DNA from 2 places in the Brevibacillus sp. HB1.2 genome. Region 1 is predicted to be linked to the other one. Evidence: riboswitches for the same ligand, from Rfam matches in the RefSeq annotation. Region 1 holds a riboswitch; the other holds the start of a gene.
What was found. Region 1 has a riboswitch for cyclic di-AMP ahead of HPY28_RS00125 (CAP domain-containing protein). Riboswitches for the same ligand answer to the same signal wherever they lie in the genome.
Positions count from the first base shown of each region.

Region 2: linked by a shared signal. The riboswitch ahead of HPY28_RS11630 (C40 family peptidase) and the one ahead of HPY28_RS00125 (CAP domain-containing protein) in region 1 are both predicted to bind cyclic di-AMP.

Region 1 covers NZ_JABMIU010000001.1:12,736-27,764, forward strand. Annotated here, with positions in the region: gene HPY28_RS30810 (enoyl-CoA hydratase-related protein) at 260-1,603, shown strand; gene HPY28_RS00080 (ArsR/SmtB family transcription factor) at 1,823-2,071, shown strand; gene HPY28_RS00085 (MFS transporter) at 2,151-3,332, shown strand; gene HPY28_RS00090 (ISL3 family transposase) at 3,352-4,680, shown strand; gene HPY28_RS00095 (enoyl-CoA hydratase/isomerase family protein) at 4,973-5,761, shown strand; partial or broken gene HPY28_RS00100 (NAD-dependent succinate-semialdehyde dehydrogenase) at 5,896-7,062, shown strand; gene HPY28_RS00105 (aminotransferase class I/II-fold pyridoxal phosphate-dependent enzyme) at 7,568-8,875, opposite strand; gene def (peptide deformylase) at 9,054-9,575, shown strand; gene HPY28_RS00115 (homoserine dehydrogenase) at 9,595-10,605, shown strand; gene HPY28_RS00120 (hypothetical protein) at 10,706-10,861, shown strand; gene HPY28_RS00125 (CAP domain-containing protein) at 10,926-11,699, opposite strand; cyclic di-AMP (ydaO/yuaA leader) riboswitch at 11,707-11,859, opposite strand; gene HPY28_RS00130 (rhodanese-like domain-containing protein) at 11,944-12,288, opposite strand; gene HPY28_RS00135 (cold-shock protein) at 12,719-12,922, shown strand; gene HPY28_RS31030 (hypothetical protein) at 13,063-13,170, opposite strand; gene HPY28_RS00140 (hypothetical protein) at 13,167-13,436, opposite strand; gene HPY28_RS00145 (hypothetical protein) at 13,880-14,326, opposite strand; gene HPY28_RS00150 (2-phosphosulfolactate phosphatase) at 14,441-15,029, shown strand, end outside.
Region 2 covers NZ_JABMIU010000004.1:22,527-37,555, forward strand. Annotated here, with positions in the region: gene HPY28_RS11575 (LysR family transcriptional regulator) at 1-625, shown strand, start outside; gene HPY28_RS11580 (hypothetical protein) at 676-855, opposite strand; gene HPY28_RS11585 (YneF family protein) at 877-1,107, opposite strand; gene HPY28_RS11590 (N-acetylmuramoyl-L-alanine amidase family protein) at 1,269-2,051, shown strand; gene prpE (bis(5'-nucleosyl)-tetraphosphatase PrpE) at 2,066-2,890, opposite strand; gene HPY28_RS11600 (response regulator) at 3,065-3,694, opposite strand; gene HPY28_RS11605 (HAMP domain-containing sensor histidine kinase) at 3,702-4,850, opposite strand; gene liaF (cell wall-active antibiotics response protein LiaF) at 4,864-5,754, opposite strand; gene HPY28_RS11615 (class I SAM-dependent methyltransferase) at 5,769-6,347, opposite strand; gene HPY28_RS11620 (PspA/IM30 family protein) at 6,442-7,137, opposite strand; gene HPY28_RS11625 (LiaF transmembrane domain-containing protein) at 7,201-7,605, opposite strand; cyclic di-AMP (ydaO/yuaA leader) riboswitch at 7,925-8,064, shown strand; gene HPY28_RS11630 (C40 family peptidase) at 8,069-8,590, shown strand; gene HPY28_RS11635 (response regulator transcription factor) at 8,806-9,525, shown strand; gene HPY28_RS11640 (sensor histidine kinase) at 9,526-10,911, shown strand; gene HPY28_RS11645 (cytochrome P450) at 11,102-12,442, opposite strand; gene HPY28_RS11650 (biotin transporter BioY) at 12,553-13,116, opposite strand; gene HPY28_RS11655 (hypothetical protein) at 13,211-13,783, opposite strand; gene HPY28_RS11660 (hypothetical protein) at 13,880-14,245, shown strand; gene yhfH (protein YhfH) at 14,363-14,524, opposite strand; gene ilvA (threonine ammonia-lyase IlvA) at 14,706-15,029, opposite strand, start outside.

The DNA of each region.
Region 1 (15,029 bases):
GCTGTCCCCATTAGCGTTCGATCAGAGGATAAATTATCTTCTTAAATGTGGTATTATCATTTCATACGTGTTTGAATTTTTTGACTGAATAGTCGAGTAAGTGAGGGTAAAAACAGCTTATTATGATTGACTTTTCACAAGTGGAACTATATAGTTCTAAAATAATGATCAAGATGTAAACTATCTGATATATACTTTAGTAACATCATACAGTTGAGTCTTGATAGAAGTGTAAATATTGAGATAACGGAGTGTTTCGATGAACATGAAAGATCTCATTCTTTATTCCCAAGATGAAGGAATAGCAAAAATCACTTTAAATCGTCCTGAATCCTTAAATGCTTTGAACTTAGAATTACTTCTAAGCCTATCTGAAACCTTAGATAAAGTTAAGGTAGATCAGAATGTAAAAGCTGTAATTATAACTGGAGCTGGAGAAAAAATATTTTCTACAGGTGCGGATATTAAGCTATTACACTCTTTAACTCCCCTTGAGGTAAGAGATCTAGCGAAACTTGCTGTCGAGATTACTCATAAAATAGAATCCTTGGGTAAAGTAGTAGTTGCTGCTATAAACGGCACAGCATTAGGAGGAGGACTTGAGATTGCAGAAGCCTGTATGCTGCGTATTGCAGCATCACATGCGCAACTAGGACATCCTGAAGTTCGGATTGGTGCAGTAGCTGGTTTCGGTGGTACCACTCGCCTCCCACGATTAATCGGAAAGGGCCGAGCAGCAGAACTTTTACTAACTGGAAATTCTATCAACGCGAAACAAGCATATAATATGGGACTAGTAAATAAAGTAGTTGAACCTGGGAAATTACTTATAGAAGCCGAAAATATGATTCGAGGAATTTTATCCCAATCACCTATGGCAGTAAAATTAACTTGGGAGGCTCTGCACCACGGCCTTAATTTAACATTAGAAGAGTCTGCCCAACTCGATGCGAATTACTTTGGTTTAGTCGCTTCCACTGAAGACTTCAAAATCGGTACGAAATCCTTCATAGATAAGACAACACCGGTGTATAGTAAAATCACAAATAAAGAACACGTGATCCAAGTCGCTGCACAATTATTTTTGAAAAATGGCAATACATCAATGGATGAAGTGATGAAAATAAGTAAAGTTTCAAAATCCAATATTTACTATCACTTCAAAAGCAAAGAAGATCTTCAATTAGCTGTTGTAAAGTATTGGACTAGTTTATATGAATCCTGTCTGATAGAAGCCTCAAAGCAAGATCATCGACCTGTCAGAGAGCGTTTAAGTGATTTTACTGAATTGCTTTTAGGTGGCTTGATAGAAAGAAATGGAGGTGGGAATTGTCCATTCATTTCTTTGTACATCCAGTCTTCCGAACAATCTTCTGATGTAAAGGATGCTATCACTCTTTTTTTCCGTGAAATTGAACCGATCGTCATAAAAATATTTAAACAAGGGAAGGATAATAATGAATTCAATAAAACTGTTCACCCTAGACAGATGGCATTATTATTCTTAAGCACATTAGAAGGTTCTCTTATTCTCGGAGAAATGATGAAGGACCCTTTACTTATTAAACAAACAATAGACAACTTCTTTCTTCTTCTTGATTAACATATTTCTCATCCGCTCACCTCTATATATAAAAAACAGGCAATCCAGTCTGTTTTTTTTGGGGTATTCGGATTTTTTAGTGGAGACAAACTCAAAACATCTCACTTATAAATCGGAGAATATGGTGGTATTTTGCTAAAGACTTGATTTGTAGCAATATCTTAGTACAATGGTTTTATGACTACTCAAAAATCATTGAATAATGAGCACAGGGTCAAAATGTTTCAAGCATTAGCTGATGAAACAAGATTGGAAATCATACGAGTTCTATACGCCAAGAAGAAGGAGATGAATTGCGGAGAAGTTGGGGACATTTGCAATACTTCGAAGTCGAATACTTCGTATCATTTGCGTACTTTAAGGGAGGCGAAATTGATTAAGGTACGAAAAGAAGCTCAAGCGAAGTATACGAGTATCGACATGGAGACCTTTGAATCTTACTTGCCGGGATTTCTTGATACGTTGTAGAAAGAAATTCTTTTTTTTCTTCATTAGTTCAAAAGTTCTTGTACAACAAAACTAGGATCGATAGGAGAAGGTGAATCGCATGATTAAGTTAACAGCATTATTTTTTCTCATCATGTTTGTTATCGGTACAGATACATTTTTGATTTCTCCGCTCATCCCCACTCTTCAGAAATTGTTTCATATCCCGACCGAATATGCCGGTTGGATGGTCGGGGCATATGCGTTGGGATATGCCATATTTGCTCTGATAGCTGGACCGCTTTCCGATGGATGGGATCGCAAAAAAGTAATGTTTTCCGGCATGGTTTGCTTCGCGGTTTCAACCATTTTATGCGGCTTTGCGACAGGATTTTGGACGATGTTTTTATTCCGTTTTTTAGCCGGAATCAGCGCAGCATTCACAGCGCCGCAAGTCTGGGCCTCTATTCCTGCTCTGTTCCCTGCGGCAAAGACCGCCAAAGTATCAGGAATCGTAATGGCAGGCTTGGCTGCTTCCCAAGCGTTCGGCATACCGATTGGAGGCATGCTTGCTGCAACCCATTGGTCTTATCCTTTTTTTACAATCGGTGCGTGCTCGTTGTTGGTGGCGATATTCATCCCCTATGCTTTGCCCGAAATGCAACCGAATCAAGACCAAAGAACCAAGCTTCCGATATTTAAAAGATACGTCCCGTTATTGACAAGCCGAATCGCGAGAAGATCTTTCCTGGCTCATTTCTTATTTCAATGTGGATTTTTTGCTGCCTTTTCTTTCATTGGAAAATGGATGACGGACCGCTATCATCTTTCGGTTGATCAAGTGGGGTACGTAATGTTTTTTCTTGGGCTAGGGAACTTAGTCGGAAGCTTTAGCGGTGCTTATGTGATCAAAATGTTGAATCGTTTCAATACGATGGTTGTGGGCATTCTCGTCTCTATTGCATGTTTTATTGCTTTGCCTCACCTGCCATCGGTTGCGTCTTTCGAAGGGGTATACTTTTTCATATTCGTAAACATGGGAATCGTCTTTCCGCTCATAATGGGAATGCTGAATTCATTAAATCCGACAATTCGTGGCACGATCTCTAGCTTGGCCAATTCGATCATGTACGCTGCGACAACGCTCGGCTCTTGGTTCGCCGGCTTGATTTATGCGACATTTAACGGTTTTTCCGCCGTAGGCATATTTGCGGCAATATGCTTTGCCGGTTCGTTGTTCTCTTTTATAGCAAGTGGTATTTTGACTAATCACGCTAAAACAAAAAAGGACTATGCATCATAAATGCATAGAAGAAATTCAAATGGATATTCTAAATCTTCCTAAATTCAACATCCTAAGTATTAGTGAGAATAAATATGATTTTCTAATACAAGTGGTGACGAACTCTCCACCTTCAGCTTGCCCTCATTGTGGATGCAAAGCGAACCTCTACAAGCACAGTAACAGGGAACATGTTTGTATGGACTTACCTATTCACGGTAAGCATGTAGGGCTACTCATAAAGCGTCAGAGGTATCGTTGTCGTGAATGTTCTCAGACCTTTTGGGAACGCTTGGACCACACCATTGACGCAACGCGGAACTGTACAAAGCGTTTGTTGTCCTACGTAGAGAAGCAAAGCCTTAGGCGTACATTCGTCAGTATTTCAGAAGAAGTGGGGCTTAACGAAAAGACGATCCGCAATATCTTTCGCGATTACATTAACCACCTCGAAGAAACATTTCGGTTTGTAACACCTAATTGGCTTGGCATAGATGAAATTCAAATAATCAAGCCTCGTTGCGTATTAACCAACATTGAAGAACGAACATTACTGGACATTCTACCTAATCGAAATAAGGAAACAGTTGTTGGATACCTCTCACGTCTTCCGAACAAAGGGCGAATACAGTATTTCACGATGGATATGTGGAAACCGTATAAAGACGCTGTGAAGGCTGTTATGCCAAAGGCTACTATCATCGTCGATAAGTTTCACGTTGTCCGTATGGCGAACCAAGTGTTAGAAACCATCCGCAAACAGATTAGAGGTGGTTTATCACCAACGGAACGGCGTGGGCTCATGCACGACCGATTTATCCTTCTGAAACGCCATAAAGAGCTTACAGAGATGGATAAAATAACGCTTGAACTATGGACGAAGAATCACCCCACTCTCGGTATTGCGTATAGCTTGAAGGAATCATTCTTCGATATTTGGGATTGCGATTCAAGACAAAAGGCATTTATCAAATATAACGATTGGAAAGCCAAAATACCGAAGGAACTCCAATCCGCTTTTGAGCCTCTTACAAAGGCCATGATGAATTGGGACGAAGAGATATTCGCTTACTTCGACCACCGCATTACTAACGCTTATACGGAATCTCTGAACAGCCTTATCCCTGTCATTAACCGTTTGGGTAGGGGCTATTCATTCGAGGCCCTGCGAGCCAAAATTCTCTTTACAGAGGGGCTTGCAAAGGATCGTAAATATCAAAAGCGTATGGATGACTACGAACACCGAGATTACAACTTCCCGATGTTCGATAATGCGCCTCCCGTCGGTGTGGTTCGTGAGCGTGGCGAACAGCTTCGTGGTATCTACATTTCCACCTTGATTGAAAAATTAGAGAAGGGCGAATTCTAAGCCCTTTTCCGCTTCTGAGAGAAATTCTCCTCAAAGGTAAATGAAGTAGTACGAATTTTTTGTGTAAAGGGGTATTGACTCTGGAATGTTAGTACTATATATTTCTAATCATACACCAGGATTATCCATGACTCATTTTTTATAGCCTTAAGTAGTACTAAACGTTTCTAAAACACAGAGAGTTCTCAATACTTATCAAGTGAAAAAATTTTATAATAAGAGGTGATTTTATTTTCGAGATTAAATTAGTACCATTTAGTTCCTATAACCTTACAAAAGAATGGAGAGATGTATGATGTCACATAATGATGTCGTTCTTTATTCGATTAAAAATCGTATTGCAACCATTGCGCTAAATAGACCTGAATCATTAAATGCTTTAAACCGAGAAGTACTTGAACAGCTTTCAGTTGCATTAGAAAAAGCAAAAAAAGACCAAGAAGTAAAGGCGGTTATTATAACAGGTACTGGAGAAAAAGTATTTTCTGCTGGTGCTGATATTAAATTCCTTAATTCCGCTACCCCTCTTGAGGTAAGAGATTTTGCAAAACTAGCTGTTGAAGTCACTAGTAAAATTGAATCCTTAGGTAAGGTAGTAGTAGCTGCCCTTAACGGATCTGCATTAGGTGGCGGTCTTGAAATAGCCGAATCTTGTATGCTTAGAATTGCTGTCAATCATGCTAGAATTGGTCATCCAGAAGTTCGTATTGGTGCGGTAGCTGGATTTGGCGGAACTACTCGATTACCAAGATTAGTGGGAAAAGGTCGTGCTGCTGAGTTATTACTAACAGGAAACTCTATAAGTGCAGAAGAGGCATATACGTTTGGTCTTATAAATAGGGTGGTGGAGCCTGAGAATTTATTACCTGAAGCCGAGAACTTATTACAAGAAATCTTAGCTCAATCACCAATAGCCGTTACACTAACGTGGGAAGCCCTTCACCGCGGGCTAAATGTAACACTAGAAGAATCTGCACACCTCGGGGCCGATTTTTTTGGATTAATTGCATCAACAGAAGACTATAGAACGGGAACCAAAGCTTTTATTGAAAAAACCAAACCGGAATATAAAGGGAGATAGAATAGTAACGAATCATAAAAGTTAGAAAATTGAGAAGAAAACACTCATCAGTGAGTGTTTTCTTCATGATAATAACGATTCGTCTAAAAGGAGAGAATTGGATGCCAAGAGTAAAAAGAATGTACATTAACGAAATGGGTAAGCCTATTAAAGAAGGAGTCGTCGAAGTATTAAGTGCTGCAGACAATTTCAATTGGTATGCTGAAGAAGCAAAGAGGGTGTATGGTGAAACAATCCCTTCCACCTTCGCAAACAAAAGGTTACATGTGGGTAAGGCTCCAGTTGGTGTTACAGCTGCTATAACTCCTTGGAATTTTCCAATTAGTATGGTTGCAAGAAAACTTGCACCGGCTCTTGCTCAGGATGTACTGTCATTTTAAAACCTTCTGAGCTATCACCATTAACTGCAATTCGCATATTTGAGCTCATAGAGGAAGCCGGATTTCCAAGAGGTGTTGCAAACGTTGTACTAGGTGAACCAACAGAGGTTGGAAAAGAATTTATGGAAAACAAAATGGTAAAAAAGATTACTTTACCGGATCTACAAGAGTCGGAAAGTTGCTATATCAACAAGCTGCTAATGAAGTTAAACGCGTTTCTTTAGAGCTCGGTGGTCATGCACCATTTATCGTTTTTGAGGATGCAAATATTGATTTAGCCGTAAAAGGTTTAGTAGAAAGCAAATTCCTCAATGCAGGACAAACTTGTATCAGTACAAATCGACTTTATGTTCATGAGAGTATTGCTGATGAGTTCACGAAAAAACTGGTTACACGAATGGAGAGGATCGTTGTTGGGGATGGTTGTAATGCTGAAACGGAAATTGGACCTTTAGTAAACGAAGCCGGATTAAATAAAGTATTAAATCAAATCGAAGACGCAAAGCAAAAAGGAGCTTCCATCATAATGGGTGGACACCGTTTAACAGGTGAGGATTATGATGAGGGCTACTTTTGCGCCCCTACTGTTCTAGCGGACGTAAGCCCAAATATGAAAATTTTTACCGAAGAAACATTTGGTCCTGTCGTTCCAATTGTTACGTTTACAGATGATGAAGAAATTATTAACATGGCAAATAACAGTGATTATGGGTTAGCAGCGTATATTTTTTCACAAAATGTTAAACGATGCTTAACCTTTCCAGAAAAATTAGAATATGGATTATTGGTGTCAATGATTCTGTTCCTCCGCAAACACAAGCACCATTTGGCGGAATAAAAAATAGTGGTCTCGGACGTGAAGGCGGAAAATGGGGGATTGAAGGATTCCTCGAAACAAAATTAGTTTCTTATGGAGTATAAAAGAGTAAGAATTAACATTTCACGTTTTTCTTCCTTCCTCTCTATTTCTACTTGTTGTTTAGCAGTTGAGAGTTTACACATGTATGGGTGAAACAACGTATTATTGAATCTCTTGATCTTCTACAGGCTCCTTTTGGGTAGTGAAGCAACCCACCACGGAACATTAAACGAACGGGCTCGTTAGGTCAATGATACAGAGGCATTCTAGGACTTTATGATCGTGTCCTGGACTGCCTCTGGCTCATTTAACAAGGATAGTCTAAAACTAATTTTACGAAGGCAGTAGATTTTGCAACGAAAAAAACTGATTAGATCAACAACATCAGTCTAACACTTTATTTTCTGTGAACAGTATACGTTCGTCGATTGAAAGCGAATGGAAATAGCATGATGGAAAGGTCTCGGAAACCCTCGCAAGTATACTTCCTTGGGTATCGGGGTCTTTTTTGGAAGAAAACGAAAAGCGCCCTGACACGAGATCAAGACGCATTTGCAATAGAGCTTGTTATTTGGTTACTGCATTTTCCAAATCTTTCACACCGCTATAGACTAAATCGAACAAGTCCGCAATGTTTTCTTCTTCGATGCAAGAGAAGGCGATCCGCAAATCAGTTTGACCAAGAGCGATCGTACCGACGCCATACTGTTCCAGCAAGTGCTGGCGCAATGTTTCCGCTTCGACAGTCTTTAGCTTGAGGCACATGAAGTAGCCAGAGTTGAATGGATAGTAAGTCCACACGTCAGCGTATTTTCCGCTGTCGAGCACTTCCTTGACGCGGTTGGCACGGCCTTTCATGATATCGAATTTCTCCTGCTTCTGTGCTTTGTACTCCGGAGCTGTGATTGCATGCAGTACGAACGTTTGGGAAGGATGAGATCCGCTGGAAAGAGTCGCGCGGATGATTCCCATTGTCTTTTGCTCCAAAGCGCTGAGCAAGTCGCTGGATGGAGATGCATACGTAATGAAGCCAACACGGAAGCCCCATACGTAATCCTCTTTGGTAGCCCCATCTACTTTTACAGGCAGAATGCGCGGGTGAACGTCGCACAGGCTAGCGAAGAGAGATTCGTGCATCGAGTCCTCGAAGAACAAGCCGAAATACGCGTCATCTGTCACTGCGACAATGTTGATTCCAGCCTCGGCGCCTTCTTTGAGTGCAGCGACGATTTGTTTTCCTTCCTCTGGACCTGGTGTATAGCCAGTTGGGTTATTCGGGAAGTTGAGTACGACGATGGCTTTGCCTTTGTCTTTTTGTGCGAGAATCGCATCACGCAAAGCAGCAGCATTAAATTTCATCTCGTCGTTATATAATGGATAGTAGACCATTTCCGCACCGCGGCGGATCGAAAAAGTAAGCTCGTAGTTTTCCCAGTTTTTGTCCGGGATGATGACACTGTCGCCGCTGTCAGCGAACAAGTCAGATACGATGCTCAGGCCATGCGTCAATGCGTTTGTAACGATTGGGTTACTAAACGTATGGGTAGCCAGTGAAGGCTGTTCCTCAATCATTTTTTTACGCCATGCTGCACGCAGCTCAGGCTTTCCCGCTGGGGGAGCATACTCGTAAATGTCTTTTGGTTGGTAAGCAGACAGGTTATCCTGGATGACCTTAAGGTGCATCGGTTGACCGTTTTCCAGTGCAATCCCGATGGTCGCGTTGTACTTTTTCGCTTTTGCTTTCGCTTCTGCCGACTGGCTGAGAATCCCTTCTTTTGGGAAATAAATCAGTTTCGCGATGTCAGACAGCATTTCATACACGTGCGGGTTTTCCCGCTGGATGGTTTGGTTCAGCGTTGATGCCAATGAATGCATGATAGCCTCCCTCTTCATTTGAAAACATCTATGTTTACCAATAAAGATAGCGTATCTACATGCATTTGTCACCCTTGCCCAGCGGGATATTTCAGATTTTGCGAGGTTCCTTTTGACAGCGAGGAACGGATTTGCTACCTTGAAATCGAAAACTGAGTAATGCGGGAGGGAGAAGGAAATGGCTGAACGCAGGATCGTTCGCCTGGGGGACCCTATCTTGCGTGAAACTTCAAAAAGAGTACCGTCCATTACTCCACAGGTTGAAAAGATTTTGGATGATATGGCCCAAACGATTTACGCTGGGAAAGGTCGAGCAGGCTTGTCCGCGATACAGATTGGCATCCCGAAGCGTTTAGTTGTGATGGATTGTGGTAGCGGCTTGATTGAACTGATCAATCCGGTATGGATGAAAAAATCAGGTGAGCAGGAAGGGCAAGAAGCTTGTCTTTCGATACCGGGTGTGTTTGGAATCGTTCGTCGGGCGAATTATGTCAAAGTTCAGACGCTGAACCGCCAAGGAGAAACAAAGACAATCGAAGCCGAAGATTTTCTCGCTCGGTGTATTCAGCACGAGATGGACCATTTGGAAGGAATTTTGTTTATTGATCATACAGAAGAGCTCTACTCAGCAAAAACAGGAAAGAAACTGAATCGCAAGGACTTGCACCGGATACAGGCTAAAAGTAGAAACAGAGCATAAATAGCAAGGAGATTGACTCATGAAGCGTTGGAATATTATGTTAACAGGCTTTGGAACAGTAGGACAGCAGGTAGCCAGACTGCTGGAGCAGCGACGGGACCGATACCGCGAGCTATATCAAGCGGATGTCAGACTCGTGGGAGTCGTTCGTTCGGCTTCCGGTCTCTATGATGAGAACGGAATTGATTCAGGAAAATGGGAAGACTATGCACATACAAAACAAGCAAAGAACCCATCATGGAACGCGCTGGAATTTATCCAATCGGTTCAAGCGGATGTGCTCATCGAGGCTGGTCCTTCTGAAAAAGAGGGAGGACCCGGTCTTACTTTTATTCGTTATGCATTGGAAAATGCTATACATGCAATCGCGATTTCAAAAGGTGCGCTTGTTGTCGATTATGCTGGCTTAGCCGCTCTAGCCAAAAAACATGGCGTCGCGTTGAAAGTGAGTGGAGCTACAGCAGCAGCCCTGCCGACGATCGATCTATTGCAGTATAACTTGGCAGGCTGTGAAGTGAAACGAGTCGAAGGCATTTTTACGGGAACGACTAACTTCGTGCTCACAAAAATGATGGAAGAGGGGCTCACCTGTGCGGAAGCAGTCGAGCTCGCTCAGAAGTTGGGGATTGCCGAACCGGACCCTTCTTACGACATCGATGGTTGGGATACAGCTTCAAAGCTCACGATCTTGGCAAACGCCGCTTTTGGTGCGCAAGTAAATCTGACTGATATCGCACGCGCAAGTATTCGCGAAATAACCTCGTTACAAATCGAGAAATGGAAAAAGCATACGAAGATTCCCAAGCTGATCGGAACCATCCAAAAGGAAGCAAATGGCACATTTTCTATAGCAGTGGAGCTTTGTGCAGTGGATCTTACCCATCCATTTGCATCTGTATCAGGTACGACAAAAGCCATACGGGTAGAAACAGATGTCATGGGGGATTTATTGGTCGTTGGAGGAAAGTCAGATCCTGTCGCGGCAGCAGCGGCTGCCTTAAAAGACCTTGAACATATCATTAGCAGATAGGTTCATTTGCATGTGCTTCCAGTGTTCCTTAGGAATGAGTCCTTTACAACCGCGAGCATACTAAGGATGCACCACAAAAAACGGCAAGGGGGCCATACGGATGAACCAATCGTCTGATGTCAATGCCGAGCTGCAGCAAGTATCTGCTTACCCAACCAAGCAAAAAATGAATCAAAAGAACGTCGCTTTGGTAAATGAGCAGGATAGCTGCTGCTGTACCCCCAAAAAGCAGGCATCCGAAGCACAGCAGGAATGATGCCTACACGAAAAAGCCGGGTCTCGATTAAGAGACACCGGCTTTTCGTTTCGTACAATGCGTTTTATCCGATAAATTCTTGTACCCAGTAGCCATTTGTGACGCCTACACCAATTTTTGTGAACGCAGGGTTCATAATGTTTTGGCGGTGACCTTCACTGTTCATCCATTGTTGCATAACTTCTTGTGGACTCTGTTGACCCATGGCGATATTCTCACCTGCAGTCGAGTACTGAATACCATACTGCTTCATCATGTCAAATGGGGAACCGTACGTTGGACTGTTGTGGTCAAAATAGTTGTTAGCAGACATATCTTGTGCTTTTGCCAAAGCTACTTTGGACAATGCTGCATCCATTTGAACTGGTTTGAGACCTGCTTTTGCACGTTCTTGGTTCACCAAATCCGCGACTTGTTTCGCAAAATCACCAGTTTTTCCTTGTTCCGCTTGATTTACTGGAGCGGCAGGCTGAGTGACGTTATTTCTAGGTTGCGCTGGTGCTGGTTGAACTGGTGTTTGTTGAACTGGTGCTGATTGAAAAGATCCTGGTTGAATTGGGTATGGTTGTACAGGTGTAGCTTGTCCTTGCTTAACAGGTTGCATCGGCTGTACTGCTTGTGACTGGCCAGGAACAAAGCCTTGCTTTTGATAAAAGTTAAAGAACTGTTGTGCATTTGGTGCTTTTTGGAATTGTCCCATATTTTGACCCACATTGAATTGGAATTGTCCGTTCTTCAATGGGCAGTTAGATGCTGCGGAAGCAGAAGAAGCAAACCCTGTCAAAGCCAAGCCTAGACCAAGAGTCATCGCGATTGTAACAGAACCAAAACGTTTCATTAAACAAATCTCTCCTTTTTTTTGCCTACGAGGTTAGTTGTCGGATTCGGGTTGAGGAAACAACCCTACGCCAATTCGGCGATTCACCCCATGTGGAATTGCTCATCCACTAAAAAGTCCCCCGCACTTCCTTTTCAGAAAGTCTCGGCTTATTTCGTTTGGCATGAACAACGATATCAGACAATCCCAATCGAAATAAAGGAGTAATATATGGCAAAAAGCTAGAATCGTTGATAAATTAGGCTCATTTCGCTCCGTTTGATTGTTCCTTCCATGCGGTTAAGCCGCCTTCCAATGCATTTGCTTGAAAACCATGCTCACGAAGAAGAGCGGCAGCTTTTTGAGCTTTGTTACCGGTTGTACATACAGTAACAATCTGCACATTTTGCGCAAGTTTTTCGGTTTCTTCATCGAACGGCTTGTCCTGTTCTTTCATTAGAAGATAGGGTGCGTTTCGGGTCGATGCATTTTCGTGAACGAGGCTGCCGGTGATAAATTTTTCGACGTCGCGTACGTCCACTAATAGTACAGGCACTTTCTTTTCAAGCATTTCTGATAATTGAATGGTTGTCAAAGTATGATTTTGCAAATGAAATCCCTCCCAATGCTATTGTAACAGAGTATCGCCTTCCCATTATAAGGGTGAACGGTTGCTTTTTTTGGACAACCATGGTAGAATGAGATTGCTACTTGAAAAATTGATACCTAATCATTCATCGAGGTGTTTGTATGCTGATGGATAACATTTTTGAATCCCCGATTCACACTGGCGCGGTCATCGGAGCCGCAAGGATGGAAGAGAGGAAGGGCTTTCATTGTTTTAGGTTTTCAAAAGGTTTAGTTTTTAATTTTGCAGTTCCGTCCCATGACATTTGTATATTTGCTGAGTAGGTAAAATTCACGTATCATGAAGGCGTATCATAGCACATGATCTGGTATTCCTTCATGATATGTGAGCTTTATTTGCTTCGGTAAATATGACTAGCATATTCAAATTGAATTTTTGGAGGTTTTTTTAAATGCAAACGAACGGAACAGTAAAATGGTTTAACGCAGAAAAAGGTTTCGGTTTCATTCAAGTAGAAGGCGGAGACGATGTATTCGTACACTTCAGCGCAATCCAAGGTGACGGTTTCAAAACTTTGGACGAAGGTCAAAAAGTTCAATTCAACATCGTTCAAGGCAACCGTGGCCCACAAGCTGAGAACGTAGTAAAACTGTAAGTCTCCTTTTAAAAGAAACTGTCCATTCGAGGGCAGTTTCTTTTTTGTCGTGGTCGTAGAAGCAAAATGTAATGCTCCCCGTTGTCAAGACACGATTTTTTGAGGAATAAGTTATGTCCTCCTTTTCGTAGTCCTAGTGTTTAGGATGCGATTTTTTCGATAGTATGGGCGTAAAATTGATCGGGTTTTGCTTCATTTAGAGATTGATGAGGGCGCTCCTGGTTATAAAATTGGACATAACGAGCTATCTCTCTGAACTCTTAACGAATTTTATCATCAATACACCATCTTGCAGTTCGGCAGAATAACAATTTTCGTTTAAATTTTCAGTTGAATATTGATATTCGAGAATTGCATCTGCCATTTCTTGAGTGAATCTCCCCTTAAAATACGGTATATTTAGTTTAGTTCCAACTTGAAAATCTTCATCACAACAATTGATATCAATGTGTTCTATTATCGTTTTAACTGGATCGCTTAAATCAGCCCATTTTAAATTACATTGATTATTCACCACTTTCTTCCCCCTTAAAATTATCTTTTCATTACATCAGAAGTTAAGTCATAAAGCACATTATTATTACCCTCAAGTACGATATATCGACGATTGAATTCGTTATTTGTTTTTAGGATGCGATTTTTTCGATAGTATGGGCGTAAAATTGATCGGGTTTTGCTTCATTTAGAGACTCATTTCGTACTTGCCAGCAATTTCGTTCACGGTCTGCTCCTTCCGGAGGACCTCCAGGACAACCTTTGTTTTAAACTCTGAGGTATATTGGTTCCGTTTTTCCATGCTCTTATTATAACTTATTTTTTAACCTCCCGTGTCTCAGTCTATGGGAGCATTATAAAAGGCGTTGGGATCGTCCTCAGCGCCTGTTCCTGCATGCGAATGGATAAAAAAAGGAACTATGGCGTCCCACCATAATTCCTCATTTTCTTCCTACAAAGTAGTTAAATACAAGTTTCGATTTCGACAGTTTGGAATTGACTGTCAAGAACTGAAAGACCAACAACTTGACCGCCACCGATAGAAGTACGGCCATAAGTGGTGAGAAGGACATTTCTGTTGTTTTCTGCTACGGTAAGGCGCACTTCATAGTGGAAAGAAGCGGGGACCAGCGCATTGAAAGCAGTGCGAGTATTCGCAGGGATAAATTGCGTGATGTCAAGCAAGGTGCTAACTGGATTCGTTTGCGTAACTGCATTACCCCAGTTCAATACTTGCACACGTACTTCAACCTCTTCTGTGTTCAGATTTACGAGGTCGAGGTGAGCGGTGAGAGCAACAGCGAGGTTATTTTGCAAAATACCAGTTGTTCTCACAGTATTTCTTCGTGGGCGTCTGTGACTTCTTTTTTCCGTAACACCTTGATCGTCGTCGTATTCGATTTCAGACATCCATGTTCACTCCATTCTTGAGTATTCTAGTGGGACAATAATACGATATTGTTTCTTGCCTTGATTTGTAACGGCGAACGTAAGGGGACGAGTAACTATTTTTGATAGAGGATGGTGGAGGTTTTGGGAGAAACGCCTGTATGCAAACAACTAAACTATACGGCTCGATTTGATTGGGGATACGAAGGGGTGGAACAGGTCGGGGCAGCATCGGATATGATCGTCATTATCGATGTGCTCTCCTTCAGCACGTGTGTCGATATCGTAACGGGACGTGGAGGGATCGTCTATCCTTATCAGGTGAAGGATGAGTCAGCCGTAGCATTCGCTAAACAAAAAGTAGCGCTTCTTGCTGGAAAACGTGGAGAACCAATCTCCCTTTCACCCGCCTGTCTGAAAACGGTTCCGATGGGAAGTAGAATGGTGTTGCCCTCGCAAAATGGATCGACCTGTACCTTGCTGGCAAAGAAAACAGGTGCGAAGGTAATCGCTGCGTGCTTGCGAAATGCATCATCCGTCGCCAGATACATACAACAGCAGAAAGGAACTGTGACGGTTATTGCTTGCGGTGAACGATGGGGAAATGGAGCATTGCGACCCGCTATTGAGGATATGATTGCGGCAGGTGCGCTGCTTCACGAATTGGAGGAATATCGATTGTCACCAGAGGCCAAAATGGCGGTGGCAGCTTTCCGATCAGCCC
Region 2 (15,029 bases), on a different contig from region 1:
CGGAATGGAACATGGTCGTATTCATCTGGCAACGTCAACCTTGGATTTGTTATCAGAACCGTTGGGGAAGTTTCTCGCCCTCCATCCCGATGTACACTTCCAGATCACGCAAGCCAGCATCGAAGAAATGGCAACCCTCCTGGAGTCAGGCGAAGTGGATATTTGCTTCACGCATTTGCCGATCAGAGTGCCGGATGTTTTGACTACGCCCGTATTGAAAGAAGATATTCATGTAGCTGTCCCCCGCACACATCACTTAGCCAAACAAAACAGTATTCGTCTAAGTCAGCTGGCTGAAGAGTCATTTATCGGCTACAGGGAGGACTTTCCCATCCAAATGCTGTACGATCAGTTCTTTCAAAAAGCAGGGATTACCCCCAAATTCGCTTGTCGGGTAGATGATCCAGGCTCTATACAAAAGCTGGTCCGCGCAGGTCTTGGCATCGCCCTCTATGGCTGTATCAGTCGAGAAGAAGACCCTCACCTTGTCATGGTTCCGATCGAACACCCGATCTGCCAGCGACATTTTCAAATGATTCGTCACGAAAAAAGATATCTCTCCCTGGCAGCACGCAAATTCTGTGATTTTATCGTCCAGTATTTTGCTGATTCTCTTGAAAAATAAGCCCCTTCCCAAAAGAAAAAAAGCCTGGCATCATTCGCCAGGCTCTTCCCCTACTCTTGTTTTCTTTTTTTCATACGTAAAATAATGCCGTCAATGAGCAGTCCAATCCCCGCTCCGTAAAAAGGGGCCGCAAACCGAGTTCCTTCAGCAAGCGGCAGGTCTTTCAAATACACGATAAACACCCCGATTATAAAACCGATCATCGTGTAGCGCAGCCGGGTCGCCCCCATCAAACGACACTCCCTTTCACGCTACTTCCCGAATTTATTTGGCATTTTCATGTTTTTCATCGTACGGCTCATTTGTTTAAGCTGCTTTTGGTTGAGATTCATCCCCATTGAACGGGCCATGGCTTGAAGCTGCTTGTCGTCCATTTGCATGTTGGACATTTGTTTTTTCAATAAATAAGTCCCTCCATAAAATCCACCAGCGAGACCGATTAACAATGTAACAATTGGAATTACCCAGTTGTACCAAGCCATCAATACATTACCATCCTCTATACGTAATTATGAACTCTTTTATTGTACCATAGTTGAGCTATCTTCTGTAAATTGTGATTAGAAAACTTGGAAAATGAGAACACTGCCCTCAACAATATCTTTGTCTCAAGCATATTCTAATAGCAAGAGGTGAAGCAACTATGGCTCCAATTGTGATTCTGGACGCTGGACACGGTGGCAGCGATCCAGGTGGAGGAAACAACACGCAGTTTACCGAGAAAGATATGAATTTGCAAATATCGCTCTATCAATATAATCGCTTTTTGGCTCTAAATATTCCTGTCGCTATCACACGGACAACCGATGTGACTCTGACAAGTGAAGCTCGGACTGCTCTGGTTCGCAACAGCGGTGCTCGCTACTGTATAGCGAACCACATTAACTCAGGTGGCGGTCGAGGCTCCGAGGTCATTTACTCGATTTATGGGTCCCCAACCTTCCCCCAATTGATCCAGGATGCCCTGGCAGCCGAAGGGATGCCGAATCGACGCATTTTTACGCGGACACTGCCAGATAATCCGCGGCTCGATTACTACTTCATGCACCGGGAGACTGGCAGCGTAGAGACGGTTATCGTCGAGTACGGCTTTGCTGACAATGCTTTGGACGCAAATAAACTGCAACAGGATTGGCGAGATCTCGCGGAAGGGGTAGTCCGAGCATTTTGCACGTACGCCAAACTTCCCTACCAGCCTCCTACGTCTCCTACTGCTACTCCAAAACCTACTGCAGCACCGACTCTTGCTCCCACCACTTCTCCTGGAAACGGGACGGTCCCTGACTGGAAGCAGGAAGCTGTCAACTGGCTGTATGATCAAGGCTTATTAACCGACGAACAATGGCGTAAGCAGCCTGACCAGCCTCTGCCGCTCTGGGCACAGGCTGTCATCCTAAAACGTTTATTCGAAAAGCTCAAAACGTAACGTAACGTCTCCGTTTAATCGTCGGTCTTAAAACGGGTCAGCGGCGTATCCATTAAGCCCGAATAATTTCTCTTTGCTGGCACACTCACCAATTCGTCCTCTGGGTAGCGGTAGGCGGTTAACATTCCGCCGAATACACATCCTTGGTCGATGTTGATGGTGCCATTTTTTCGTTTTGGTTCTGGATGCGGATCATGTCCCCATACAATAATGGGCGAGGTCACTTTTCTCTCTTTTGCCCACTCTCTGCGGATCGGGCGTCCATCTGGTCCCGTCCCTGCCACATCGCCATATCGGCAAAACGTATAGACCGCAGGCGAATCCATCCCTATGTAATCATCACGAATCCCCGCATGAACGGCGACTGCTACTATTTTTTCATTCCGTTTGATGATCATGTGAGAAGGAGAAGAAAATAGCAATCTGCGACTCTGCTCTCGTAGCAAGGAGGCCTTCTTCGGCCCGTATTCTTGCTGATACAGCCGAATCTCCTCTTCTACCTTTTCATCTCCATGTGCCAATGTCACTGGTCTGCCATCCAACCAGCGGGCTACTTTCCACCCATGATTACTATCCACCATCTCAGCCAGGCCTGCCGTGACATGATGGTGAAAAAATTGCAGCATTTTAATTGAGTAAGGTCCACGACTCGTGATATCACCGAGGGAAAGGAGCTTTCGGCCGTGGGGATGGCGATAGGTCCCGTCTGGGGTTTGTTCATATCCCAAGCGTTTGAGCAATTCTATAAATTCGTCGTAACAGCCGTGAACATCTCCAACGATATCCACACCATCGTCAGCCGAAAGCACCTTGGAGCGTGTTTGAGGTTTGTGCCTCATAACCCGTCCCTCCTTTCCGTAATCTCTCATTCGTTACTTACTATCTTTACCACATCTACGAAAAAAACTCACGGTTTGTATACAAGAAAACTGTTTAAACAAGTAAACGCGCGAAAGAGCCCCTGTTTACCGAGGAGCTTTTTGGCGCGTTTACTTATACATGATGCTATGTGATTAGCCTAAGCTATGCGTATGCACGTAAATGGCCGCTTGCGTGCGATCCTCCACATTCAGCTTGGCAAGAATGTTGCTCACATGAGTCTTGACCGTTTTGATCCCGATAATCAGCTCATCTGCAATCTCCTGATTGGACTTGCCCTGACCGATCAGCTTCAAAACCTCCAACTCACGCGGCGTCAGTTGCTCATGGGGATGGGACTCTTGACCGTGACGGAAACGGGCCATGATTTTTCCTGCTACCCTCGATTCCAAAACTGGCTCACCCGCCGCAGCAGAGCGGATTGCCTTTGCAATCTCGGCTGCACGCGAAGTCTTCAGCAAGTAACTGAATGCCCCCGCTTCAATGACCGGATATACCTTTTCGTCATCAATAAAGCTGGTCAAGACGATAACCTTACTGGATGGACAGCTTTCACGAATACGCCGAGTCGCTTCCACACCGCCGATGCCTTCCATAACTAAATCCATCAAAACGACATCCGGGCGCAGTTCTTGCGTCATCCGCACCCCTTCTTCTCCACTGCCTGCCTCTGCTACGACTTCAATATCGTCCTCTGTAGACAAATAAGCAGCCAGACCCATCCGAACCATTTCGTGATCATCTACCAGTAGTACCCGAATCACCTAGCCTTCACCCTTCCCGTTCCGTCTGTGACATTAGAGGAATACGGACCTCAATTTGCGTCCCCTTCCCAATTGCCGAGTAAATCTCCATAGAGCCTCCGACCTCTGCTACGCGCTCTTGCATGCTGCGCAAACCGTAGGACGTCATTTTCTCCCCATCCGGATCAAAACCAACACCGTCATCCGATACTCGCAGGCGAACCTGCTCTTGCAGCGTAAACAGCTTCACTGTAATCTGGGTAGCTCTGGCATGCCGCAATGTATTGGACAAGGACTCCTGCAAAATACGGAACAAATGATCCTCAATTCCACTCGGCAAGCCTTCGACGTCTTCGATCTCCCAAGACAGCTGCATGGTATTTTTACGCGTCAGCTCATCTAAAAGTTCCAGAATGGCTTCCTTCAATGACTTGTTTTGTAACGTAGCCGGGCGAAGATGCAAGAGCAATGCCCTCATCTCCGCTTGTGCTGCTGCTGCCATCTCTTCGACCAATTCAATCTGTTGTGCTGCACGTTGCGGATTTTTTTCTACAAGCCGTTTCATCGCCGCAGTCGTCATGGCGATGGCGAACAGCTGCTGACTGACTGCATCATGCAGTTCTCTCGCCAATCTCTGTCGCTCCTCTGTTACCGCTGCATGCTTCAATTGCTCTGCGAGAGCCGCATTGTGGTTCGACAGCCGCTGCAAAGATGCCACTTGCTCTTCCCATTGCGAAGCCAAGCGATTGATCTGCCATCCTAATTCGCCGACTTCATCGACGCCCAATTCTGGAACCCGATACGACAGCATCCCGCGCCCAAGCTTCATGGCAGCTTCCCACAGTACACTGAGTCTCTTTTTCAACAAATTGCCAATGATATAGGAAATGATCAATGCCACTAAGACACCTGCAGGCAAAGAGACAACAAAAGCAGCAAGCTGAATCAAGCCCTCTGGATCGGCAGGCAGATTGATGCCTATATATTCTTGAAGCCACCACATGAAGTTGCGGTCGCTAATCATTTCGTTGTACCACCGATGAATCCCGGGGTGGTCTCTCCATAAAAAGTATAGCCAAAAGAAACAAATAAACGCGGCAGTAATTGCACTGACGGCCAGTAACATGCCATAGCGCACGTATTGCCACTGAATACTTGCCAATCGCTGTCGACGCATCCGCCAGTACCTCCTAGATGTACTTGACTTTTATATCGCCGACAAGCAGCGAGATATGCAAGTTTACTTTTTGCAATGCTTCATCATACTGATCTGAACGAATCTTAACACTGCGATTGATACCTCCCTGACGGTGGCTTAGCACCTCCAGGTCACCAATACTCAACCCTGCCGTTACCGATACAGGAAGATCCACAGGGACATAAATCGTCACATCGCCTATCCAGCCCTCTACGACAAGAACTGCCTCATCCCGCATCAGCACTGCCCGGGAAAGATCAATCACAACATCCCCGATTCCATGCCAGACATGCAAGTGATTCAGTTCAAAACGCCCCGAGGTCAGGTGATAATCTCCAATCAGAGAACTGCGGGAATCTTTTGGCAACGTGTCGTCAGGTGATGAAGACATTCTTTCGTGATGTGGAATTTTGCCACCAACATGCTTCCATTTGTTCCAGCTGTCTAGCCAAGGGCGCTCCTCTGTGGAAACCTTCACGTCACTCGGAACACTCGCATCACTTGTCACAATCGTCTCCGCAGCAGATGAGGTCCCCGTATCACCCAATGGTTGATTCACACGGTGATCTCGTCTGCTGTTCTTGCCCCGAATCAACTGAAACCCGAAATAAATAAACACGATTGGCACTGCAATCTGGAACAAATCATCAACCCCGACACCAAACCACATATCCATCGCGATGATGGTCCCCAGGGAGAATAGAATCCCTCCGCCAATCCGATTTTTCTGCCCCCACAAACGAAGGCCGAAATAAATAAGCACCATCGGCCACAAATCAAACAGACCGAACGAAATGATACCCAAACTGTCTAATAAAAGGCCGATTCCCGTAAAAATAATCAGGATACCAGCCAACATTTTGTGCAAACGGGACAGTTTCACAAAAGTCTCCTCTCTCACGCCCCATGCTGATCGTTTTCACTTTGACCATTACGACATGTATAGATGAATGCAGGCGGAATGTTCAACAGGGTAAAGTCGATCTTGACCCAGGGAAAACGACCCTGCAACTCAGCTTGGAGTTGTAGCGAATATTGGAATGTAATAAACAGGCCCCCTGGCTTCAGTACAGATTGAACTTCGTCCAGAATTGCTGCCCGCAGCTCTTGTGGAAAATTGGCGAATGGCAGACCTGAGATAATAACATCTGCACCTGCAAGGTTCTGCTCCTCCAAGTAAGACCTAAGTTTAGTCGCTTCCTCCCTGATAGGAAGATCGGGAAAACGTGATTGAAGCATAGAGCGAAAATGGGGATCTCGTTCCACAAGCACGTAATGTGTGCCGGGACGCAAGCGCTGATAGATCGTTTGGGTAAATGCCCCTGTACCAGGTCCCAGCTCCAGGATCACATCGGTTGAAGCCCAATCGACGTTTTTCAACATTTGCTCACATAAAAAACGAGAGCTGGGGATTATACTACCGACGCGTCCAGGCTCAGCGATAAACCGCCGCAAAAAGACCAAGAAGTCCTGCAAGAATCGTACCTCCTAGGGGAAAAGCAGCCTGATGTACACAGGCTGCCGAATTGACACAATCTATTCTACACCTAGTCCCCCAGTTCCTGTCGAATTAGGATTGTACTGGTTTGGCTACCGGTGTTTTTACTTCATTAATGGATGCTTTGATGCTGGCAAGTTCTGCATCGAGATCATCCTTTTCCAGTTCAGACAAAGCGTTCTCCCAAGCGCGGTTCGTTTGGCTCCATTGTCCACTCATTTGCGCTTCTGCTTCCATGCGCATCACTTTTTCTTCCATGCGGGCGAAGCCACGGCCTGCGGACTGATTGCCGATACCGACAACTGCTTGATTGACTTGCTTTTGTGTACGAGCTACTTGTGCACGTGCCATCAGTGTGAACCTTTTCGCACGCATTTTATAGAACTCTTCCTTCAGCTCAGCCAGCTTCTCACGCATTTGCGAAGCTGCCTCGGATGCTGACAGGTAAAGACCTTCGTATTCCGCTGCACGGCCTTCGTACTGCTTCTTGTCAGCGAGTGCTCGACGAGCCAACTCGTCTTCTCCCTCAGTCAAGGCGAGCTTGACTTGACGATCGCGTTTTTCAATCAGAGCATTGGCTTCATCCAATTGCTGGCGGAATTTCTTTTCCAGTGCAACCTGACGGGCAACCGCTACTTCAACTTGTCCGATTTCTACTTCCATGTCACGCATATATTGATTCAGCATTACTACCGGATCTTCCATCGAATCCAATGCATCATTCACCGAAGCTACTGTCAGGTCACGCAAACGTTTAAAGATACTCATTATTTTTTCCTCCTCATCATATCACATCATATTGTTCATCCAAAAGACTCTTGCGACGTAGCGTTATTGTTGTCTTCGTGTTACATGTTTCTCCCAAGTGTCTAGCGTATCTTCCTTTAATACTTTTTGGGCCCATTCACGCTCCCAAGTAGGTGGAGCTTGCTTTGGTTCTTGACTGGGACGCAGTAAGCGATATCCCAGATAAATTACCCCAATGGCCAGAAGCGCGTGAAACAGTAGGTCAAGCTTGCCAATCAGCATCAGGAACCCGAATAGAAAGACGAGGATTCCCCAAAAGCGTGAACCGGTTTGTCCCATAATCTTTTTGGCACCGTATATCATGATCACACCGGGAATGATGAACCCGAGCAAGTCTCCGATATCGATACCCACCAGATCTAGAAGAACCAACCCACCGACTAGCAGCAGAACCAGCCCGAGTAGAACTTTGCCAGACCGTTCGCTCATTACTCGCTTACCTCCATTCGTTTTGCATGTGGTGCTTGTGGAACGTTATGCCCTTATTGTAGCCCTCGGTATAGGCTTCCCATAACGGGCGTGCGGTTGGTTTTTCCCTCCGCCCTTGGACGGAGACAATTTCCTGCCCTAATCGGACGAGCTGTCGCGCAAGGCAGAACAAGCCTGCGTCGAAAGGCGGCTTGCTCTGTCGAGCGAAAACGTTACAGCATTTGACGGTAATTTTGTGACGAATATGTGAACTAACGGATGAAAAAGAAGGAAAAAAAGGACTGGCGTAGAATCTTCGTAAGAGTGCGTGTAAAAAAACATCGAAAAATAGCCGAATTCCGCTTGGCGGAAACGGGGGAACCACGTTTTTGGGGTGAATGGTTGCTACTCCTAGCAGCCTAGGGCGTCCTTTCGACCGAACCCTTCAGCTAACCTCGTAGGCTCACGAAGGGAGCAGTTTCTTTTGCGCAAGGTGGTTTTATCTTTATTTATGGCTGGAATGCTTGCTATGGGGGCAGGCGCTGCACAGGCTGCTGAGGAGAATTCTCTCAATGAAGTAGTCAGCGACTTGTACGGTACCCCTTACAAATCTTCCGGCTCGTCCAAAAAGGGCTTTGACTGCTCCGGTTTCACGCGCTACGTATTTGATGCGTTAGGTGTAGACCTGCCTCACAATTCTGCTTCCCAGTACGAATTAGGTACAGAGGTAGCCAGAAAAGATTTGCAGCCAGGCGATCTCGTGTTCTTTAATACGAACGGTCGCAGCATTTCTCACGTGGGTATCTACATTGGAGACGGCACATTCGTGCACTCGGAATCTGGTCGTGGAGTCGTCAACACCAAGTTGAACGATCCATACTACTGGAGCAAGCGTTATGTAGGCGCTAAGCGTCTCAGTGCTCCTGTTCTAGCGAAAGCAGAAACTCCGAAAAAGGTAAAAGCGGTGCAAGCTGCATCGTTGCCGGAAAAACCAGCTCAAAAATAGTCGTTCGGCAAAATAATAAAAAGCCAGGGACACAATGTCTCTGGCTTTTTCTGACGAAATTTAGTACCTGGTCTAAAGAGGTACCCTTACATATTAGAACAACTTAATAACTTACGGGGTTTCTTCCCCTGATGAGGTCAAAGCATGTTATGATAGACAAGACCCATTCTTTGAATGGTATTCCTTATTAATAGAAGTAACTGGGGGTTGTTCCGGTGAAAGATCACATTTTAATTGTCGATGACAATCTGGAGATTATTGAACTGCTAGAAGACATTTTGGAGAACGAGGGCTTCACCGTTTCCTCCGCAGAGAGTGGAGAAGATGCTCTCTCCCTGCTCAGCCAAGGAGAGCGACCTAACCTGATCCTTTTGGATATTATGATGCCCAACATGAGTGGCTACGAGCTCTGCTCTCAGATTCGCCGTGAGTGGGATTTGCCTATACTGTTTCTCAGTGCAAAAGGAAAAGCGGTAGATAAGGTAGTCGGCTTCGAAATCGGCGCAGACGATTACATCACGAAGCCTTTTGATACAGAAGAACTGCTCGCTCGCATTCGTGCCCACCTGCGTCGCTATGAGCGTATTCGCAAGCATACGGAAGAGCAGCCTGAGAAGGAAACAGCCTCTTCTCCGATTACCGTTTTGAAATTCAAGGACCTAGAAATTCATAAAGAAACGTATTCCGTTTATGTATGTAATCAAAAGATTGAGCTCTCTACAAAAGAATTTCAACTGCTCACATTCCTCGCAGAAAATGCGGGCATCGTCTTTACAAGAGAGCAAATCTATGACCGTGTCTGGGGATATGGTTATGGCTCGCTCAATACAGTGACCGTCCATATCAAAAACCTCCGGGAAAAGCTGGAAACAGAGCGTCAGTTTATTAAAACACAATGGGGGACAGGCTACGTATTTATCGGGGAGAAGCTTTAAATGAGCTTACGTAATAAAATTTTTCTCTCCTTCATTGCCTTGATCACACTCAACATCTTGTTGTTTAAATTTGTTTTTCAAGACATTATTGTCGCTCAACTCAAAAATGATCGGCATAATCAGTATCAGGCTGAGAAGGAAGCCGCAGAGAAGGTCATGCTCAATCAACTGCTTCTCGTCAGTAATTTCAAGGACCCAATCGAACGTTTGGAGCTTGAGAAGCAGTTGCCAGACGACGTGATGTACCGCATGCTCGTGAAGGATGCCAATGGAAACACCATCTACAGCAAAACATCGCGCGCCTATAATTTGAAAATGCCTTCTCCCTCCTCATCAAACCGTGGCGATTCTTCCAAGCAAAATGACCTCAAAGTGGTAGCTGAGTACCACTTTCAGCAGGAGCCACCGCGTACAGGGGAGATCGTTGTTTATTTCTACACAGATGATTACGACATGATGGCTACGACAGGGGTTTCCATGATGCTCTGGTTTATTTACGGAAGCATTAGTCTGGTGGGATTGGTTCTGCTCGCTTTGTTCGTTCGCTGGATACTACGGCCTGTGAACGAATTATCGCGCGTCACCCAAGAAATCCAGGAAGGGAAACGGTTAGTGACATTTACGTATCGCTCCCATGATGAATTTGGGCAACTCTTTCGATATTTCGGGGATATGGTTGATGAGCTTCGCTTAGCGGAAGAAAGACAGGCCGAAATGATTGCGTCGATCGCCCACGACTTCCGCACACCTCTCACCACGATCAAAGGGTATGCGTCATATATCGGCTCCGGTCGTGTGACGGATATGACCAAAATACAGAAACAGATGAGCAAAATCGAGCTAAAAACGACGGACTTGGAAAAGCTGCTCGATGAATTGCAGGACTTCACCGCCCAAAGCTCCGAAGTCCGACTCAACATTAATCGTATTCATGTCAAAAGCTTCTTGAGAGGAATCATTGAGGACTATTTGCCGAGGATTAAAGAGGCAGGCCTCACCTTTCACTGGAAGCTGCGTATCTCTAATGAACTACACATCGAAGCGGATGAGACCAAGCTGCGACGTGTCATGGAAAACCTGTTGAACAACGCCATTCACTACAACAAACCAGATGGCTCCATTTACCTTACATGTGATCAGCGAGAAGGACATGTCCTTTTTACTGTGATCGACAAAGGAGAAGGAATCGCCTCTGAAGACTTGCCGAAGATTTTTACCAAGTTTTATCGGGCGGAAAAATCACGAAATCGCAACAGTGGCGGTACGGGCTTAGGCTTGACGATTTGCAAAAGCATCGTCCGGCTTCACGGCGGAGATTTGATGGTAAACAGTGAACTGGGAATGGGAAGCAGTTTCTCCTTCACCATCCCCTTCTTCCACGGGTAGCTTTCACAAGCTACCCTTACTTTATATAGATTTATTCTCAGTTAATTATTTCTTTATATTTTACTAGTAAAATAATTTTTGTAAGCATGTTGCTTTCAGTGATAAATAACCCCCAGTTCGGTATCTGACACAATCGGCGAAACCGTAGTGACAAGATGCCTCTTTTTTTGCCCTCTATTTCCATTTTTTTCTATCTCTTCTCCAAACGCATCGGCAATCCGTTCTTTGGACGCAAGGTGACCAACGGCTCGGGTTCCACTTCCTGATTTGGTTCAGCCAGTCGTAGTCGATATCGCTGCGCGATGGTTGCCAATAGCAAAGCTGCCTCCATCAAAGCAAAGTTGTTCCCGATACAAACACGCGGCCCACCGCCAAACGGGAAATAAGCATAAGCTGGATTTCTTTTTAAAAGGTCGCTGTCAAAACGCTCTGGAATGAATTGTTCAGGCTGCTCATAATAGCGTGGGTTACGGTGCATGACATATTGGCTCATCATCAGTGTTTCACCTGGCTTGTACGTTTGACCGCCGATCTCCACCTCTTCTACCACTTCCCGGTTGATCGTCCAGGCTGCTGGATAGAGCCTCAGCGTTTCCTGTACAATGAGATTCGTATACTTCAGCTGGGGTAGGTCCTCGACTGTCGGCAGCTTTTCACACAGCACGGTTGACAGCTCGTCATGCAGTTTTTTCTCCACCTCGGGATAGGTAGCCAGCAAATAAAAAATCCACGACATGGTATTCGCAGTCGTCTCATGACCAGCTACAAAAATGGTCATGACCTCGTCGCGCACCTGCTCATCTGTCATTCCTTCCCCATCATCTTCATCACGCGCAGCCAAAAGCATCCCCAACAAGTCCTTGTGCTCTTCTCCTTCGCTATTACGACGAGCTTCGATCAAGGAGTAGATCGTTTTGTCCAGCAGCTCACTCGACTCCAGGAACTCCCGATTGCTTTTAGTAGGTACGGACAAAGGAATGTCGATAAAAGAGGAGCCTTTATTAGCCACGTATTTCAAACCGACATCGATGGCATGCCCAATCTGATCGGCACCTTCCTTGACGGTTTTGCCAAACATAGTCTCCGTAATGATCGCAAGGGTTACTTTCATCATGTCCGAGTGAATATCGCGCAGCTCCCCGGTTTTCCAATCCGACATAAGATCAACTGCTTGCCGGACCATCACCTCTCCGTAGCTGGCGATACGTTCTCGATGAAAAGCTGGCTGCATAAGCCGTCGTTGTCGTAGATGCTTTTTTCCTTCACTGGTGAGAATTCCATCCCCTACGACAGGTCGTGCGGACTGCAATGCTTTTCCTTTTCGAAAATGCGCCTGCTTGCTGACCAAAACCTCTTTGATATGATCCGGATTCGTTAACAGGTAAACATGGCGAGAAGGACCAAAGCGAAAATGGACGACTTCTCCATGCTCTTCTACAGCGTCGCGGATGAACTGAAGCGGCGATCGGCGAAATGCCATCAAGTTCCCTGAGATCGGAAGGCCTTTTGGGCCGGTGATCGTGATATTCATGTGTCTCCTCCTTTTTACATGCAAAATCCTACCGATAGTATCCGGCACGATAAGGAGATTATGCGAAAAAAAGCCACCCGAACTTCGGATGGCTTACGAAATCATTTTGTTTATCGTGTAACAGGTTGATCTGTACGCAACAGACGAGAAGCAATCAGTCGCTCGCGGACCTTGATGCCAATCAGAGAAGCCAGAACTGCTTTGACAACGCCTACAATGAGGAAAGGTGTTGCACCAAATGCGACAGCTTTATCCCATGGAATGTCCATGACATATTTGAGTTGTACTGTACCAAAAGCGAGTGTGACAAACATGCCAATGATATTGGCGATAATGGCGTTTTTCAGGTTGAATCTTGTTTTCTCCAGGTAGAGTCCGGTCACATAAGCGGTTGCAATAAACCCAAATATGTACCCGCCTGATTTACCGACCAATATTTGCAATCCACCTTTTGCCTCGCTGAATACAGGCAATCCGACTGCACCGAGTAAAACGTAAATAACCAAAGCCAGTGTCCCGTATCGTCTTCCCAAAATGGTCGCCGTCAGCCCTACTGCTAACGTCTGCGCGGTAATCGGAATCAACGGCAAGGGAATAGTCACCTGCGACAATACCGCTGTCATTGCGGCAAAGATGGCAGAGAGCAACAGCCATCTCAAGCGTTCGTTTCTCATGCGTACTAGCCTCCGTTTTGTTAACTGAAAATGTTATAAGGTTAACAAAATAATAATACGCATCTGCCCTTTTGTAAATCCCCGTTCTGTCCGCTTACCTTTTTGCTTGTTGATCCATGTATAGTTGCAGCTTTTGAAGGGACTGAACCGTATAATCGATTAATTCGTTCAGGTCATCGATATTGCCTTCATCAATTTTTCGATGAAAGTCCAGCGTCACCTGGTTGGTTATTTGCTTCGGTGGCCAATCGATTCGATGCTCCTCTAGCTTAGCCGATACTTTCTGTGTAATATACGGACGCTGACCCCAGATGTCATTGAGAATCGATGTGATTTCTCTCGCTTCTGCGGGCACATCTCTGTAATTTTCCATCTGCAAGTAAAAATGGATGCAAATCGTACATCCGATATGATCTGTCAACGGCTGTTCTAGCTGCTCGGCTGCAATATCAGCTAACTGAGTACGAAGCTGCATCTCAGCACGAACAGCTGCGGTATGATCATGTTGATCAGCCAGCTTGAACTGGATCTGAAACTGTCGATGGAATGTAGCCATATCCATGACATCCGAACGGTTCGTAATCGTAATTGCCCCTTCGAAGTCCCGGTCGTATACCGCACCTTCCAACACAACCCTGATATTGTCAAAAACAAGCGGATGAAACATCTCGCGCCCTCCTTATCCCAAGCAATCGGGCCCTTTCTATTTACAGTATATAGCATGCCTGCTTTCTACTTGTTTTGCAAGCAGACCGACTTCCCCATGGCGGTGCCTCCAGGAGAGTGGTACCATGAGAGTGATCCAACCTTTGAGGTGACAGCTATGTTTTTAATCGGAATTCTAATCATTGTTGCAATCCTTGGTGAAATTATTCATCGTTTGAATCCATGGAAAAAGCCGGAACCTGCCTATGAGGATCTCGTCGCCCAAATCAAACAGACAGACTGGTACCAGGAGTTGTCTCGTGATCAGGCGTGTCGTTACGTTTTGGACAACGATCCGCATGTCCAAGCCTACTATGCGAGTACGTATGAAGCCAAACGTCTCCTTACACAGGAAGGCTTTCAATTGGGGCTGATTGATTACGTCAAGCAGGAAGCTGCAAAACAGGCCGAGAAACCGCGCTGACATGCGAAAAAGCCGTTGTTATGGAACAGCGGCTTTTTCTTTGAATCAAAAAAAAGGTATACCTGCCATGGCTCATGCCCTGTGGTACACCTGTTTTATCCAGTATTCATGTTCGACTTAGCGTTTTTGATGATAGTACTTGTAAGCGTCAAAGGATGCTTGCTCTTGGCATGGTGTGCATTCAGTTGCATACGATTCTGCTTGTTCGTGGATCATCTGACCGCAAGCAGCACAGCATTTTGCTTCGAGATTGCGAAAGAAAGTAGTGATCGGCGTCATGATTAAAACCCCCCGTGTGTTATTATCTGTATTGTATTACAACAGCATCTGTTTTATAAAAGTTTGTTATAATACATTACGCCGATTTATCTTTCTCTCTCGCTCATTCTCTCTTCATTGCTCCTTTTTTCGCTGTATTCATACATTTTTGCAAATTCCGCATCTGTTGTAACACAAGGACCTAAATCAACAAATTGAACAAATATGGATCATGCGTAATCTCTACATAGCGGATACCATGCTGCTTCATCCGACTGACTAACGGCTGATAGTCATCTTTGCATTTCATTTCAATGCCAACCAGCGCTGGACCATTTTCTTTGTTGTTCTTTTTCGTATACTCAAAGCGTGTGATATCATCGTGCGGTCCCAGTACTTTTTCCATAAACTCTCGCAAGGCTCCAGCACGCTGTGGGAAATTGATCACAAAATAGTGCTTCAATCCCTCATGCAGCAGGGAGCGTTCCTTGATCTCTTGCATCCGGTCAATGTCGTTGTTTCCACC